One region of the Brevibacillus sp. Leaf182 genome, then DNA from elsewhere that is predicted to be linked to it. Evidence: predicted binding sites of a transcription regulator. Region 1 holds the regulator's gene; each other region holds the start of a gene.
What was found. The regulator CtsR, encoded in region 1, represses protease genes until heat stress. The targets are predictions, from matches to a motif close to ATGGTCAATAAAGGTCAAACA.
Positions count from the first base shown of each region.

Region 2: clpP (ATP-dependent Clp endopeptidase proteolytic subunit ClpP) is a predicted target of CtsR. The motif match lies at 3,035-3,055, and genes of this name have one in related genera.
Region 3: clpP (ATP-dependent Clp endopeptidase proteolytic subunit ClpP) is a predicted target of CtsR. The motif match lies at 2,948-2,968, and genes of this name have one in related genera.

Region 1 is NZ_LMPN02000007.1:552-6,364, forward strand. It holds gene ASG16_RS00050 (MGDG synthase family glycosyltransferase) at 1-991, shown strand, start outside; gene ASG16_RS00055 (HAD hydrolase-like protein) at 1,021-1,707, shown strand; gene ASG16_RS00060 (CtsR family transcriptional regulator) at 1,896-2,360, shown strand; gene mcsA (protein-arginine kinase activator protein McsA) at 2,377-2,895, shown strand; gene mcsB (protein-arginine kinase McsB) at 2,915-3,988, shown strand; gene ASG16_RS00075 (ATP-dependent Clp protease ATP-binding subunit) at 4,055-5,813, shown strand, end outside.
Region 2 is NZ_LMPN02000026.1:53,797-59,609, reverse strand. It holds gene lonB (ATP-dependent protease LonB) at 1-946, opposite strand, end outside; gene clpX (ATP-dependent protease ATP-binding subunit ClpX) at 1,142-2,407, opposite strand; gene clpP (ATP-dependent Clp endopeptidase proteolytic subunit ClpP) at 2,428-3,009, opposite strand; gene tig (trigger factor) at 3,141-4,433, opposite strand; gene ASG16_RS18615 (metallophosphoesterase family protein) at 4,559-5,098, opposite strand; gene ASG16_RS18610 (XTP/dITP diphosphatase) at 5,129-5,722, opposite strand; gene rph (ribonuclease PH) at 5,715-5,813, opposite strand, start outside.
Region 3 is NZ_LMPN02000017.1:353,277-359,089, reverse strand. It holds gene mgfK (gluconeogenesis morphogenetic factor MgfK) at 1-422, shown strand, start outside; gene whiA (DNA-binding protein WhiA) at 431-1,378, shown strand; gene ASG16_RS07685 (HPr family phosphocarrier protein) at 1,428-1,685, shown strand; gene ASG16_RS07680 (hypothetical protein) at 1,813-1,995, shown strand; gene ASG16_RS07675 (H-type small acid-soluble spore protein) at 2,006-2,191, shown strand; gene clpP (ATP-dependent Clp endopeptidase proteolytic subunit ClpP) at 2,306-2,908, opposite strand; gene ASG16_RS07665 (hypothetical protein) at 3,040-3,261, opposite strand; gene ASG16_RS07660 (copper amine oxidase N-terminal domain-containing protein) at 3,477-3,944, shown strand; gene ASG16_RS07655 (branched-chain amino acid ABC transporter substrate-binding protein) at 4,160-5,395, shown strand; gene ASG16_RS07645 (DUF4023 domain-containing protein) at 5,649-5,783, opposite strand.

The DNA.
Region 1 (5,813 bases):
CACCTTTCACAAGATTTTGCTGGAAAGCTATATGAATCTGTTAAGGCTGTCACCCAAGATGTGGGGCAGAATTTACCATAATACGGAAAAAACCCGTTTCTTCGATATGAATGTGCTGATGAATAAGTTACTGGCAAACAAACTGAAAAAGCTGATCAACAGTGTACAGCCTGATGCCTTTATTGCTACGCATCCGTTTGCAAGCTGTATGCTCTCCGTACTGAAAGGGAGAAATGATTGGAAGGAACCAATCTATACGATCATTACTGACTATACCATCCATCCTTCATGGATTAATCACCATATCAATTATTACTTCATCGGCCATGAGCAACTGTATTACCTGTTAGACGTTTATCGACAGGATCATCAAAAATTCATTCCGATGGGCATTCCCATCATGAAAAAATTCAGCTTGCCATTGGACGCCGATTTGATTCGGCAAAAGCTGGGCCTCGCTCCTGGACAAAAGAGCATTATTCTTTCGGGGGGCGGATTGGGTCTCGGCTCGATGGAAAAGGTATTAGATGGGTTAGAAGAGATTAACATTCCTCTGAAAACCTTTGTGTTAACAGGGACAAACGACAAGCTGTACAATAAAGTGACAAATCGTACGTATCGCCATGAAGTCGTGCCGCTAAAATTCATCAATAACTTCCACGAATACTTGGAAACGGCTGATTTAATTGTCACCAAATCAGGCGGACTTACATCAGCTGAAGTAATGAGTAAACGGGTACCCATGATTGTTTACAACCCTCTGCCTGGACAGGAAGAGAGGAACAGCCACTTTTTGCTCAATAATGGATGTGCGGTACATGCGAATCTGTCGGAGCAATTGATTTACTTTATCGATGAACTATTGCATAGCCCGTCCAAGGTGGATTATATGCGTAGAATGGGACAGAAAATCTCGAAGCCAGATGCTGCACAAAGAATTACCGAGTTCATCATGGATGATATGAATATGTTGCCAGGAAAAGTAGAATAGCGGCCTAGCCAGACAAAATGGAGGAACCCATGACTGTACCATTCGCCATATTATTTGATATGGATGGCACGTTACTGCAAACAGAAAAGCTGTCCACTCCAGCATTTATTCGAACGTTTGACCAGCTTCGTCAAAAAGGGCTATGGCAAGGGGAAACCCCAGACGAACGTGAATTGATCAATGTACTGGGAATGACGATCGAGCAGATCTGGGACAAATTACTGCCGGGTGCGAGTGAGGAAGCTATTCGCTTAGCTGACGCCTTCTTGCTAGACAATGAAATCCAGTTACTCAAAGAAAGAGTGACCGAGCTATATCCGAATGTAAAATCAACCTTGGAAACGCTGCGAGAAAAAGGATTTGCTTTGTTTATAGCAAGTAATGGGCAGGAAGAGTACATCGATGCCATTTGCCAGGAATACGAATTAAAGCCGCTAATGACCGATCTGTACTCAGCTGGCCGTTTCCGCACACATTCCAAAAATGATCTGGTTGCAAAATTGTTGTCTGATTACAAAATCGGGCAGGCCATCATGGTAGGGGATCGTCACTCCGACGTGGAAGCAGGCAAGACAAACGGTTTATTTACCATTGGATGCGACTTTGGTTTTGCCAAACCAGGTGAACTTGACGGGGCAGATGTCATCATCACCAGCTTCACACAGCTACTGAATCATTTGCCAGCAATCGACACCAATACACAAGAACAAACATAAACCATTCCTCAGGGAGTGGTTTTTTTGTTGATCATGTCCTAGTTTCAAGCGACCCTCTTTTGCCCACACTAGAATGTGTAAGGGACACTTGCGGGCACGCACTAAACCCATTATAATTAACGTCAAAGATAGTCAAAGTCAATAGGTAACCTCAGAAGAACATACACAGAGGAATAGGAGGCGATGACTTGCGTAACATCTCGGACATCATTGAACATCACTTGAAAAGCATCATTACAAACAGTCCCAATGGATCGATCGAGATTCAGCGTAGTGAGCTTGCCGACCATTTTCAATGTGTGCCGTCTCAGATCAATTACGTCATCAATACGCGCTTTACCGTTCAAAAAGGGTACATTGTAGAGAGTAAGCGCGGGGGCGGCGGGTATATTCGCATACGCAAGGTGCAGATTGTCAGCAAAGCACGCTTGCAAGAATTGCTGACAGAGGAACTAATTGGTGAGAGCATCAGTCAGAGCGTGGGAAATGCGATCGTAGAAAGACTATTTGAAGAAGGATTAGTCAACATCAGAGAAGCCACCTTAATGAAAATCGCTACCTCGCGAAATGTATTAACGCTAGAAGCTGAATTGCGGGATCGTTTGCGGGCAAATATTTTAAAGCAGATGATCGCAGCAATCTTGTTGAAGTAAAAGGAGGTATGATGTTATGAACTGTGAGGAATGCGGAAAACGACCGGCGACACTTCATTTGACGAAAATCGTCAATGGCGAAAAAACCGAATACCATATTTGCGAGCAGTGTGCTCATGAAAAAGGGGACGTCTTTACCGGCTTTCACAACTTCAGCATCAACAATCTCCTGTCAGGACTTTTAAAATTTGATCCCATGCAAAAGAATGGACGCGAAACGGCAACGAATAAGCCGCTTCAATGCGAAACATGTGGTCTCACATATTCTCAATTTAGTAAAAGTGGCCGATTTGGCTGTAGTGATTGCTACACTTTTTTGGGTGATCGACTGGACCCCCTTTTCCGCCGGATTCATGGAAACACACAGCATAGTGGAAAAGTACCAGAGCGGATGGGTGGCAAACTGAAGATCCGTAAAGAGCTGGAACAACTAAAGCAAGCGCTGCAAAGTCATGTCGCCAGTGAAGAGTTCGAGAAGGCAGCAGAAATGCGTGATCGAATTCGAGCATTGGAACAAAAAATGGCCCAATCGTAGCAAGGGAGGTTAGCTGGTTATGTCCCAAAAGCAGTTTATGCAAAACCCGTGGAGCAATTGGATGAAAGGAGAAGGTCCTGATTCCGACATTGTCATTAGTACACGGCTGCGTATCGCCCGTAACCTGCGCCAGCACCCCTTTCCGTTATTGGCAACGGACTCGCAGGGCGAGGAAGTCGTCAGAAAGGTAACGGAAGTAAGCGATTCGGAGGCAATGCGCAAACGGCATCAGCTCCAGGCTATCCATATGGATCAAATTAACCCGTTAGAAAAACGCGTGCTCGTAGAAAAGCATCTAATTAGCCCCCATCTGGCAGAGGAATCTCGCAAAGGTGCCGTATTACTTCGGGAAGATGAGTCTGTCAGCATTATGGTTAATGAAGAAGATCACATTCGAATACAGGTACTATTACCCGGGTTTCGTTTGAACGAGGCATGGGAAATAGGTACGAAGATAGACGACATTTTTGAGAAAAACTTGAACTACGCGTTCGACGAGACACGTGGATATCTTACAAGTTGCCCAACCAATGTGGGTACGGGAATTCGTGCATCTGTGATGCTGCACTTGCCGGCGCTGGTGATGACGCAGCAGATCAGCAGAATTTTACAGGCAATTAATCAAGTTGGTCTAGTCGTTAGAGGAATTTACGGAGAGGGCAGCGAAGCTCTAGGGAATCTTTTTCAGTTATCCAATCAGGTCACACTGGGGATGTCTGAGTCGGATATCCTTTCCAATCTCTACGGTGTAGCTAGACAGATTATTGAGCAAGAGCGTGTGGCACGTACTTATTTGCTGGAGCATACTCGGGTCTCGTTGGAGGATCGGATTTTTCGATCGTATGGTATCCTGATGTACGCCCGCACGGTAGAGTCCAAGGAGGCGGCACAGCGTCTGTCCGATGTACGTCTGGGGATAGATCTAGACATCATTCCGGATGTATCTCCGCTGGTCCTAAACGAACTGTTAGTCACGACACAGCCAGGGTTTTTACAACACCACGCTGGACAAAAGCTCACTCCGGACCAACGCGATGAAAGAAGGGCAAGGCTGATCCGCGAACGTCTGCGCGTAGTAGAATCACAAGAGTAATCGTAATGGTATCACGCAATTGTTAACCATATAGAGAAAAAACACGGTTATACGGAGGTGTACGATATGATGTTTGGACGTTTTACAGAACGAGCACAAAAAGTACTGGCGCTTGCCCTGGAAGAGGCGGTTCGTCTCGGACACAAAGATATTGGGACAGAGCATGTGCTGCTGGGACTCATTCGAGAAGGCGAAGGGATTGCGGCGAAGGCATTGCAATCACTTGGGCTTGGCCTCGATAAAATCCAGAGCGAAGTGGAGTCGTTAATCGGGCGAGGAACAGAGCAGTCCGGTAGTAATTACACACCAAACTATACACCTCGCGCCAAAAAGGTTATTGAACTGTCGATGGACGAAGCCCGCAAGCTGGGTCATACCTATGTGGGGACTGAACATATTCTGCTTGGCTTGATCCGTGAAGGAGAAGGCATTGCTGCGAGAATCATGAACAATTTGGGCGTTAGCCTGAACAAGGCACGTCAACAGGTGCTCCAGCTTCTTGGCAGCTCGGAAATGATGGCATCTCATCAACCGTCTGGAGGGAACCCAGCGGCGAATACGCCGACACTGGACGGCTTGGCAAGGGATCTGACTGCAATCGCTCGTGATGGCGGGCTGGACCCTGTCATCGGTCGCCAAAAAGAAATCGAGCGTGTGATCCAAGTACTTAGCAGACGCACCAAAAACAACCCTGTATTGATTGGGGAGCCTGGCGTCGGGAAAACAGCGATCGCAGAAGGTCTTGCCCAAAAAATCGTCAACAACGAAATTCCGGAGACCCTCCGTGATAAACGCGTCATGACCCTCGATATGGGAACCGTTGTTGCGGGAACCAAATATCGCGGTGAGTTCGAAGATCGTCTGAAAAAAATCATGGACGAAATTCGCCAAGCAGGAAACATCATCCTGTTTATTGATGAGCTGCACACCCTGATTGGTGCAGGTGGAGCAGAAGGCGCTATTGATGCCTCCAACATTTTGAAGCCTGCTCTGGCACGTGGCGAGCTACAGTGCGTAGGTGCTACTACGCTGGATGAATATCGCAAGTACATCGAAAAAGACGCGGCACTGGAGCGTCGTTTCCAACCGATTCAGGTTGATGAACCGACAGCGGAGGATGCTATTCGTATCCTGCATGGCCTTCGTGATCGTTACGAAGCCCACCATCGTGTCAAAATTACCGATGAAGCAATCGAGCAGGCAGTAAAACTGTCTGACCGCTATATTACGGAACGCTTCCTGCCTGACAAGGCTATCGACTTGGTCGACGAGGCGGCATCCAAGGTTCGCTTGCAATCCTTTACGGTTCCACCAAACCTCAAAGAGCTGGAGGGACGTCTGGAAGAGGTGCGCAAGGAAAAAGACGCTGCCGTACAATCACAAGAATTCGAGGAAGCAGCAGCTCTTCGCGATCAGGAGCAAAAACTGCGTGAAGAACTGGATAAAACGAAAAAAGACTGGAAAGAGCGCCAAGGTCAGCTAAACATGGAGGTTACGCCAGAAGACATCGCACAAGTAGTGGCGAGCTGGACGGGTATTCCTGTGTTGAAGCTGAAGGAAGAAGAAACAGAGCGCTTGCTGAAGATGGAAGAGATTTTACATGATCGCGTCATTGGCCAAGATGAAGCAGTCAAATCCATCTCGCGTGCGATCCGCCGTGCCCGTGCTGGTCTGAAAGACCCAAAACGCCCAATTGGCTCGTTTATCTTCCTGGGACCAACCGGTGTGGGTAAAACCGAATTGGCTCGTGCCGTGGCAGAGACGCTTTTCGGTGACGAGGATGCCATGATTCGTGTAGATATGTCCGAGTACATGGAGAAGCATT
Region 2 (5,813 bases), on a different contig from region 1:
TTCCCGCAGCGATTTGCAATGTATTGATCGCTTCACGTCCATTGGTCGCATAGCGCTCGATCACGGAAACAGCGCCGTCTTCAATATTCATATTCATTTTAGGCACAGCCGTACGCACGATACTCCCGATTTCTCCAGCCTTTAACGGGCGGAAAAAGATTTCCAGGCAACGGGAACGAAGCGCAGCAGGCAGTTCTTCTGGCAACCTCGTCGTCGCTCCCACCAGACGGAAATCAGCGGGCAAACCGTATTTGAAAACGTCATGAATATGCGAAGGAATTTGGTTATTTTCCTCACTGTAGTAAGCACTCTCTAGCATGACTTTGCGGTCTTCGAGAACCTTCAGTAACTTATTCATCTGCACAGGATGAAGTTCCCCTATTTCATCAAGAAAAAGCATGCCACCGTGCGCTTTCGTCACAGCGCCTGGCTTTGGCTGCGGAATACCCGCCTGCCCAAGCGAGCCTGCCCCTTGATAAATCGGATCATGTACAGAGCCGATTAACGGGTCAGCAATGCCGCGCTCATCAAAACGAGCAATCGTCGCATCGATTTCAATAAACTTGGCATCAGAAGAAAACGGAGATAGCTGATTTTTCTTCGCTTCTTCCAGCACGACCCTAGCCGCTGCGGTCTTGCCTACACCAGGTGGTCCATAAATAATGACATGCTGTGGGTTGGGACCACACAAAGCGGCACGCAACGCACGAAGCCCATCTTCCTGTCCGACAATTTCTTCCAAAGTCGCTGGTCTTGTTCTCTCTGACAGAGGTTCTGTCAACGCAACCATTCTCATCTTACGAATGGAATCAAGATCCTTGCGTGATTCCTTTTCGGTTGAGGTTTTCGTGTTTCTCTGCGCTCGCAGCAAGTTCCAAAAGTAGGTGCCGATCACGATACCAACAACCACTTCAATGACAGCAATGACCAATGTCGTATAGTCCATATGCAGTCCCTCCCATGCGTCTTCGCTTGCGGTCAGCTTTTGTCCCCCGAAGAGAGGGAATACGTTCATGACCGTTTTGTGCATATGTAAAGCTTCTCTTGAACGATATCAAGTAGTATTGCCCCGCAAGCGTAGACGTAAACCAACAACAAAAAAACCACCTCGCTTATCACGAGATGGTCTGTTAGACAATACTTATGCTGTCTCTTCGTGCAATTCCTGACCTTCTTTGGTCAACAGTTGCGGCTTCACTTTGTCGCGAACCGTTTCTTCAGTAATGACGCACTTGTTGACGTCTTCTCTGGAAGGCAGTTCATACATCATGTCGAGCATGATTTGTTCGATAATCGCACGCAGTCCGCGTGCACCAGTATTGCGCTTAATCGCTTCTTTGGCGATTTGCATGAGCGCACCGTTATCGAACTCCAGCTCAACACCGTCGAGACTCAGCAGTTTTTGGTACTGTTTCACCAAAGAGTTTTTCGGCTCTGTCAGGATACGCACAAGCGTCTCCTCATCCAGCGGCTCCAGAGTAGCAAGTACTGGCAAACGACCGACGAACTCCGGAATCAGACCAAATTTCAGCAGGTCTTCCGGCAAAATGTATTTCAGGTATTCTCCGGCTTTCAGATCGCCTTTTACGCCATCGCCGAAGTCTGCACCGAAACCGATGACTTTTTTACCCAAACGACGCTTGATAATCTGCTCGACGCCATCAAATGCACCACCGCAGATGAACAAAATGTTCGACGTGTCGATTTGGATGAACTCTTGGTGAGGATGCTTGCGTCCGCCTTGTGGTGGAACACTCGCAACCGTCCCCTCCAAAATTTTCAAAAGCGCTTGCTGAACGCCTTCACCAGATACATCACGCGTGATAGATGGGTTTTCCGATTTGCGGGCTACCTTATCAATCTCGTCGATGTATATGATTCCTTTTTCAGCCTTCTCCACATCATAGTCAGCAGCCTGAATGAGCTTGAGCAAGATGTTTTCAACGTCTTCACCCACATAGCCTGCTTCTGTCAGAGAAGTTGCATCCGCAATCGCGAAAGGTACATTCAGAATGCGCGCCAATGTTTGCGCGAGCAACGTTTTCCCGCTACCAGTCGGACCGATCAGCATGATGTTGGATTTTTGCAGCTCCACATCCTCGATCTTCGCCCCGGAATTAATCCGTTTGTAGTGATTGTACACCGCTACAGACAAGGACTTCTTCGCCATATCCTGACCAATGACATAGTCATCCAAGATTTTGCGAATTTCCACTGGCTTTGGAATTTCTTTCATATCGATTTCTTCTTCAGTGCCCAGTTCTTCCTGTACAATTTCATTGCACAGTTCGATACATTCGTCACAAATGTAAACACCAGGACCAGCTACCAGCTTGCGCACCTGTTCCTGGGACTTGCCGCAGAAGGAACACTTCAGTTGGCCTTTGTCGTCGTTAAACTTAAACATGCGCTTCACCTCACAACGGGTCAGTTTTTGCGTTCAATAATAGAGTCAATCAATCCGTAGGCCTTTGCTTCTTCTGCACTCATGAAATTGTCGCGATCCGTATCTTGCTCTACGCGTTCATAAGGCTGACCTGTCCGCTCAGACAAAATCTCATTTAGCTGACGCTTCGTTTTCATAATCCACTCCGCATGAATGCGAATGTCTTCTGCTTGCCCACGCACACCACCGAGCGGTTGGTGAATCATTACTTCGGCATTTGGCAGAGCGAAACGCTTGCCTTTTGCACCCGCAGCCAACAGGAACGCACCCATGCTGGCAGCCATGCCCACACAAATCGTGGACACATCCGGTTTGATGTACTGCATGGTGTCATAGATGGCCATTCCTGCTGTAACTGAACCACCTGGAGAGTTTATGTATAGCGATATGTCTTTGTCCGGATCTTCCGCCTGCAAGAAAAGTAGCTGAGCGACAACCAGATTGGCGATTTCATCATCAATCTCGGTGCCCAACAGAATAATCCGGTCTTTCAGGAGACGCGAGTAAATATCGTAGGAGCGCTCTCCCCTGCTTGTTTGCTCGATGACCATAGGGATTAGCATTATGTATTTTCCTCCTTTGCCGAAAAAAGTCAATGGTGGAAAAACAAGGCACGATACACTCGTGCCTTGTGGTCTTGACAGCCAGCGTCAGGGTTAGCCTGCCCACTGACCAATCATGCGTTCTTCTAAGCTTATGCTGTTACTTTGCTTTCTGCAACCAGCAAATCTACTGTTTTGCGAGTTTGCACATCGCGGTACAGAGCAGCCATGCCATCTTGTGCAGAGAAGATTTTGCGCAGCTCATCAGCTGGACGGCCGTATACGCCAGCCAGTTTATCCAGTTCTGCGTTTACGTCTTCTTCTGTTGCTTCGATGTTTTCTGCTTTGCCGATTGCTTCCAAAGTGAGGGAAGTGCGAACGCGGGATGTTGCGTCTGCACGCAATTGATCACGCAGTTGGCTCTCATCCATACCGGAGAACTGGTAGTACAGTTCCAGCGTCATGCCTTGGTATTGCAGACGTTGACCAAATTCATTTACCATTTGATCCAATTCATGCTCAACCATTACTGCTGGCAAATCGATCTCAGCGTTTTCAGCTGCTTTCAGAACGAGCTGCTCGCGAACATATTGATCTTTTTCTTGCGCTGTTTTTTCTTCGAGTTTTTTCTTGGTGTCTGCTTTCAGCTCTTCCAGCGTGTCGAACTCGCTCACATCTTTGGCAAACTCATCATCCAAAGCAGGCAGGTTTTTGCGCTTCAGGCTGTTCAGCTTCACTTTGAATACCGCTTCTTTACCAGCGAGGTTAGGAGAGTGGTACTCTTCAGGGAAAGTTACGGTAATTTCTTTTTCCTCGCCGATGTTCAAGCCAGCCAGTTGCTCTTCGAACCCTGCGATGAAAGTACCGGAACCCAGTTCCAGAGAGTAATCTTCCGCTTTACCGCCTTCAAAAGCTACTCCGTCTTGGAAGCCTTCGAAATCGATTACAGCGATATCGCCTGTTTGTGCGGCACCCTCTTCTACTGCAACGAGCTCAGCATGACGCTCTTGCATACGCTTCAGTTCAGCGTCAACGCTCTCTTCTGTTACAGAGAAGTCTTTTTCTTCGATGGACAGACCTTTGTAGTCGCCCAGCTTAACTTCAGGCTTCACAGTTACAGTCGCTTTGAAGATCAGGTTTTTCCCTTGTTCCATTTGCGTTACGTCTACTTCTGGACGATCTACTGGCTCGATACCAGCTTCACGAACAGCTTGTCCGTATGCAGTTGGAAGCAGAATGTCAAGAGCGTCTTGGTACAGAGATTCTACACCAAAACGGGATTCGAACATTTTGCGTGGTACTTTTCCTTTACGGAACCCTGGAACTTGAACTTTTTGAACCACTTTTTTAAACGCTTGATCTAATGCTGCGTCTACTTGCGTAGCATCTACTTCAACCGTCAGGACTCCCTGGTTATTCTCTACCTTTTCCCAATTTGCTGCCACGTAAACTTCCCCTCCTAAATCGAATCAACAGAACATCGCCAGCCGCGCCATGGTATCTTCGCAGGCTCGGATGATAATATTCTAGCCATTATAACCATTCTAGTATAGCACAAATCTTTTAGTTTTCAAGAAGACCTCATTGGTCGACGAACAGAATAGTTCCCTCCCAATTGTGAAACCAGGTTGCCTACATGATCATAAAACGCCACGGATATGTAAACTTCTGTCGGACTCGTTCCTGTCTCTTCTAAATGAGCATATGTCGGTACGTGGAAACCGCGCGGCATTTGCAGGCTGCCCGGATTCAGAAACAAGATGTCTCTCTCTACGCCACAGACAGGTACATGAGAGTGACCGAATACGACTACATTTGCTCCGACCTCTTCTGCACGGTAATGAAGGCGCAGAAGAGAGCCTTTTACTCCGAAAAGATGCCCGTGCGTTTGCAGGATGTGAAGGTCTCGCCATTCGGTCTCTTGCTCAGTCGGCACCTCTTCTGTCGAATCGCAATTGCCCCGGACAAGCGTCATGTTGGAAAACGGCTCGCGCTGATGGTCGACACAAAAATCGCCACAATGCAAAATTTTTTCGACATGATGTCGGTTGACGACCTGGCTTACTTCCCGAACCAAGCCGTGGCTATCGCTCATGATGAGAATTCCCATCACGCCTCACTCTCCTGTTTTCTCTCTTGTCTACTTGATGATTTCAAGCAGTTGTTGCATGGCACGAGCGCGGTGGCTGATCTGGTTCTTTTCTTCTGGCATGAGTTCGGCCATCATTTTGTCCATCGATGGGATGTAGAATACCGGATCATATCCGAAGCCGTTTGTACCTTTTGGCTCACGCGCGATTACGCCCTCACAAGCGCCAGTGGCAATGATTGGCTCTTCACCCGGAATCACCAACGCCAACGTACAACGGAAGCGAGCTGTGCGTTCCTGTGTCGACACCTCTTCCAGCTCTTTCAACAATTTACGCCAATTCTGCTCGTCTGTTGCATCTTCCCCGGCAAAGCGTGCGGAGTAAACGCCAGGGCGTCCTTCCAGCGCATCTACTTCCAGACCAGAATCGTCACCGAGGGCGGGCATATTCAAGTATATAGAGATTTCAATTGCTTTTTTCAGGGCGTTTCCTTCGAAGGTGTCCTTGTCTTCTACTACCTCTGGCACACCGTCAAATTCAGCGAGGCTAATTCCTTCCCAGCCTGCATCTGCAAACAGCCTGTTGAATTCTTTCACTTTTCCCTGATTACGTGTTGCGAGAACGACTTTTTTTCGATTAGGCATGACTTTCCTCCGCTACTGATTGTGCAAAAGAGAGCGTAACATCTGCGAGCGCCTCTTTTTGACTGTTAATCAGGTTGTCAATGCCGACTTT
Region 3 (5,813 bases), on a different contig from region 1:
GCTTGTACACGAGCATCCTGCCCAATTTATTAGTACGCGGGTTATTTGAAGCGATTACACGCGCACAAGCCCCGAAAATCTATATTTGTAACGTCATGACACAACCGGGGGAGACAGACGGTTTTTCTGCATCCAGGCACGTGAATGTCATGTATGAACATGTAGATAGACCATTTCTGGATACGATCATTGTCAATTCAGCCGAGCTGCCTACCCATGTATTGGACAAATACGCGGAAAAAGGAGCAGCTCCTGTCCGATGTGACTTAAAGCAACTGCGCCAACTCGGTCTGCATGTTGTGGCGAGGCCGTTAGTCACATTTGAGGACGGATACCTACGTCATGATGCACATGCTGTCAGCAAGCAGATTGTGTCACTGGTCAGACGAAGACGGAAGGTGCTGAAGATAGAGAAGGAGTAGTGAAGTCGATGTCATTCGCCGCGCATACCAAAAAAGAACTTACCATGACGGAGGGTGCCGATTGCTGCAGCAAGGCAGAGCTCTCAGCCTTGATTCGGATGAATGGAAGTCTGCAGTTTGGAGCCGGACGACTGGTGCTGGATGTGACGACAGAGAACGCGGCGATTGCCCGACGTATTTACACGTTAATCAAGAGGCTGTTTCAGATACACGCTGAACTGCTGGTTCGCAAAAAAATGCGTTTGAAAAAGAACAACGTTTACATTGTGCGTATTCCGAATAAGGCCAATGAGGTTTTGCAAGACTTGGGCATCATGGATCAAAGCCTGTCGTTTATCCCAGGAATCGCCCCTGAGATCGTGAAGAAGTCCTGTTGCCGCGCTGCTTATTTGCGGGGGGCTTTTTTGGCGGGGGGATCTGTGAATCATCCAGAGGCATCCAGCTATCATCTGGAGATTTTTACTTCCTATCAGGATTTTTGCGAAGCATTGACCAAGATCGCCAATCGGTATAAACTAAATGCCAAGTGCATCGAGCGGAAAAAAGGGTATGTTCTCTATATTAAAGAAGGCGAAAAGATTACAGAGTTTTTGAGCTTGATTGGAGCTCATCAGGCGCTTCTGTATTTCGAGGACGTTCGAATCGTAAAGGACATGCGGAACTCAGTAAACCGTTTACACAATTGTGAAATCGCCAACATAAACAAAACGGTGAATGCAGCCACCAGACAAATGGAAAATATTCAGCTCATCGATCAAGAGATGGGATTGGAGAATTTGCCAAAACGTCTGCGAGAGGTCGCGGAGCTTCGAGTGGCTCATCCTGACATCAATTTGAAAGAATTGGGTGAGATGGTGCCAAGCGGAGTAGTGAGCAAATCGGGTATTAACCACCGCTTGCGAAAAATTAACGAAATCGCTGACAAAATACGAGAAAAACAAAATATTTCGATGTAGATGCATGTTATACTTAAGGATAATAGTCTACAAGTGAGGAGGTCCATTCATGGTTCAACAGCAGGTCGTGGTTCAGTTAAAGACCGGTTTGCAAGCTCGTCCAGCAGCCTTTTTCGTTCAGGAGGCTAACCGTTTTGCATCGGAAGTATTCGTAGAAAAAGGCAACAAGAAGGTCAATGCGAAAAGCATCATGGGTATCATGAGCCTCGCAATCAGCTCTGGAACGGAAATTACCATTTTAGCAGAAGGGCCGGATGCCTCCCAGGCAGTCACCAGCCTTACGAATCTGGTAAGCAAAGAAGAATAGAGTCACGAGAGACACTTTTCCCGTATGGAAGGTGTCTTTTTTTGTTGGTTATCTTGATGAATATGTATCAATTCACTTCGGGCAGGGCATTTCTAACCATGTATATTGCATGAAGGAGGAATGACACATGAGTAACCGTGATAAGTGTTACGAAGGCCGCGATTGTTATGATATGGACATTGATCGGATGGTGAACGAGGGACTGGGAGGTGGAGTTGTTTCCGATCAAAACGGCCTGATTGAAGAAACAACTGTAGACACGATGACAGGGGCGTCGTCAGCCAAGCAAGCCCTTGAAGATGAGCAATAGGGAGCCGCTTATGAATGTAACGAGAGCACAGGCCATTATGAGCTCCGACGACCATATCAAGGTAGAGTACGAAGGACAAGCCGTTTGGATCGATGCTGTAGACGAAAAAACGTCAACAGCACGTGTGCATGAGGAAAAAAATCCAGGACATAGCCGGACGGTCTATGTCAGTCAGTTAATGGAAGTATCACAATGATTCATCGAAAAAGCCGAGCAAACCAAGGGAAGCCTCTTGGGGCTTGCTCGGCATACAAAAAAACACTCGGCCCATAGTTCAGGCACGAGTGCTTCTTTTTTTACTAGGTATCTCTTATTTTTTGGAAGACGGTTCGGAAGTGATGACTTTGTCAATCAATCCGTACTCTACTGCTTCTGCGGCAGAGAGGAAGTTGTCGCGATCGGTATCCTTTTGGATGCGCTCCAAAGGCTGTCCAGTGCGTTCAGCCAGGATGGTGTTCAGATGATCACGCATCTTCAAAATACGTTTTGCGGCAATCTCAATGTCGCTCGCTTGTCCTTGGGCTCCACCCAATGGTTGGTGGATCATGACTTCACTGTTTGGCAGAGCAAAGCGTTTGCCTTTTGCCCCAGCAGCCAGCAGGAATGCTCCCATCGAAGCAGCCATTCCGATACAAATGGTGGATACATCTGGCTTGATGAAGTGCATAGTATCGTAAATTGCCATACCAGCAGTAATAGAACCGCCTGGGCTGTTTATGTACAAGTGAATGTCTTTCTCCGGATCTTCCGCCTGAAGGAACAACAACTGTGCCACAACGATATTGGCTACGGTGTCGTTGATTGGGGTTCCCAGAAAGATGATGCGGTCTTTGAGCAGGCGGGAATAAATGTCGTAAGCACGTTCCCCGCGGTTCGTCTGTTCAATGACGGTTGGAATTAAATTCATATGCATCTAGTCTTCCTCCTCTCTTTGTAACAATATCATACACAAAAGGTCAATGAAGGTCAAACACATAAGTGCGCGCCCTCACTACCATGTTTGCCAATTTCCCTCTGTCTAAACCTACTCGAAAAAGAAAACATTCATTCCTTAGAATTCTCATCGGCTTCGGTCAAATCGACGGCGAGTTTCAGCGTGGCTTTCATCTTTTTTCCCTTGATGATCGTATATTCATCGACTTGTTTGGCCTGTAGCTGATTGATGGCTTCCGCCAGCTCCTGTTGATCTTTGTATGGTTCAATGGTCAATAAGCATTCCTCGTCACTGGCCTCTTGATAAATGAGAAAAAAACGTTCCCCTGCCATGGTAAGCCTCACTTTCGAAAGTTATCCACAATGTTATGCACAGGTTGTGCACAAAAACATTTGTTCGTGGGATATTTTATTTTTTTCCTAGTCTTGTCATGTTTAGTGAGAGAATTACATAGGAAATGTATGGGATAAAAAAGAAGGAAAAAGTTGATTCGTGTCGAACTTTACAAAATTGGAATTCATTTCATGATATTTAAGGGGTGTTTATTATGCTTCGCAAGTTTTCAACAATGATGCTGACAGCGGCTCTTCTAACAGGAAGTGTAGCAGCAACGGCTGCGTTTGCCCAAACTGCGCCTGCTCCTGTACAGCAACAAAAAATCAAGGTTCAGCTAAACGGCAAGGAGTTCCCATTCCCAGAAGAGATCGTTACTGAAAATGGTGTTGCGTATGTGAATGCGAGCACATTGGCGATTGCTTTGGGTGGTTCCGCAGCATGGGATAGCACGACCAAATCTCTGCTGGTTGCCAAAGACAATACGTACGCTCTACGTATGTACGAAAACAAAAACTTTGCTTATAAAAACGGCAAAGAAACCAGTGTAGCAAATCCGCCACGTCCAGTGACCGGAGCAGTGCTCGTTCCTCTCGTATTCATCGCCCAAGAATTGGGTGCAAAAGTAGAGTACGATGCAAAAACGCTCACTTACAAGCTGAGCATTCCAATTAATTCCTAGAAATGAATGGAACTTCTCATCAAGATAGCCACTTCTATGCGTAGAAGTGGCTATTTGCTTTCTTACTACATGCGTACGCCTCTATTAGCAGACAGCGAAAGAGGTTATTTAATTGATTCTTCCTTCAATCATTTCTATTGCAAATTTTCTAAAATATCCTACAATAAGATTGTGATTCATAGTTTGCTCATAAATAAAGAGGGGGATGTTTTGCTATGAAAAAACAGAAATCATTGTCGATACTGGCTGCAACATTTGCTCTGAGCACATTGCTCGCGGGCTGTGGTGGAGGTACGGGGACTGGTGGACAAAGCGCGACACCACAGCCCAGCAACAATAGTGGAGGAAGCACGGGCGGTGCAAGCGGAGCTACTGAGAAGCTCGTGATTGCTGTAGTTGGTCCGATGTCTGGTCAGTACTCCGATTACGGAAGCACAGCAAAAGCTGGTGCTGAATATGCATTGAAAGAAAAAAAGGAGGCATTCAAAGCACTTGGCTTTGATGTTGAATTGTCCGCGCAAGACGACCAAGCTGACCCGAAACAAGGGGTAGCAGTCGCGCAAATGTTGATTTCAAATCCTGACGTAGTCGGAGTAGTTGGCCATGCTACAACAGGTGCTTCGATCACAGCAGCAGCGCAATACGAGCAAGAGAAGCTCGTAATGGTATCTCCTTCCGCAACGGGATCAGATTTGACTGAGCAAGGCAAGAAGATCGTACACCGCATTTGTGCGCGTGATGATCAACAAGGCTCCAAGGCTGCTATTTTTGCCAAAAATCAGTTGAATGTAAAAACGGCGTTCGTTATGCATGACAAGGCTGCCTATGGACAAGGTCTTGCAACAGAAGTGAAAAAGCAATTTGAAAAAGACGGCGTACAAGTTCTCGGCTTTGAAGGGGTAACGGCAGGCGAGAAGGATTATAGTGCGATCATCACCCAAATCCTTGCGAAAAATCCAGAGATGATCTACTTCGGTGGATACTACTCTGATGCAGGAATCATCGTGAAGCAAGCACGTGAAAAAGGCTTCAAAGGTGTCTTTATGGGTGGAGATGGCTACGACTCTGCTGACATGGTGAAAATTGCTGGTGCGGAAAATGCCAATAACGTAGTCTTTACTTCTACTGTTGGCGATATTGGTGCTACCGAAGACGGCAAGAAATGGATCACAGACTTCGAGAGCGCGACTGGCAACAAAGTAGGGATCTTCACTTCCTTTGGTTATGACTCCATGGGTGTTATGCTGAACGGACTGGAAGAAGCGATTAAAGCAAACGGCGGCAAAAAGCCAACTCGTGAACAAGTGCTGGAAGCTGTTCACAAAACCAAAGATTACAAAGGCAAATTCGTTAACGTAACATTCAATGAAAAAGGCGACAACGACTTTGCTTCCGTATACGTGTACAAGTATGAGGATGGAAAGAAAGTATTTATGGGTGAAGCGAAGTAATTCTTCATTATGAACAAGCCGTTTGGGACATACTACGTTTGGCATGAATACCAGAATGAAAAGGAAGGGATTCTGTTGTCAAACAATCGTAATACGAAGAATGGCGGCAATCAAGGACACAGCAGCAAGACGCAAGGTACCCAGAAGCAAAAGTCCGAAAAAGATCGTAACCTGAATAAGCAGGATCCACAATAACAATGACAAAAGCCCACCCGTTGTAGCCAAAGGAGCTCAACGGGAGGGCTTTTGTTTGTTAAATACCTTGCTTGCTAGGCAAACGCTTTTCGGGATGACCGTAGCCCTGATGCTGTCTGCTTCGCAGATTTTTCGCTTGGGATTCGCGAATTTTGGCCACGAACTCACTCGTGGTCATTTTGGTGAAATCCATAGAGTACCTCCGCTGATGATGAGATGTACA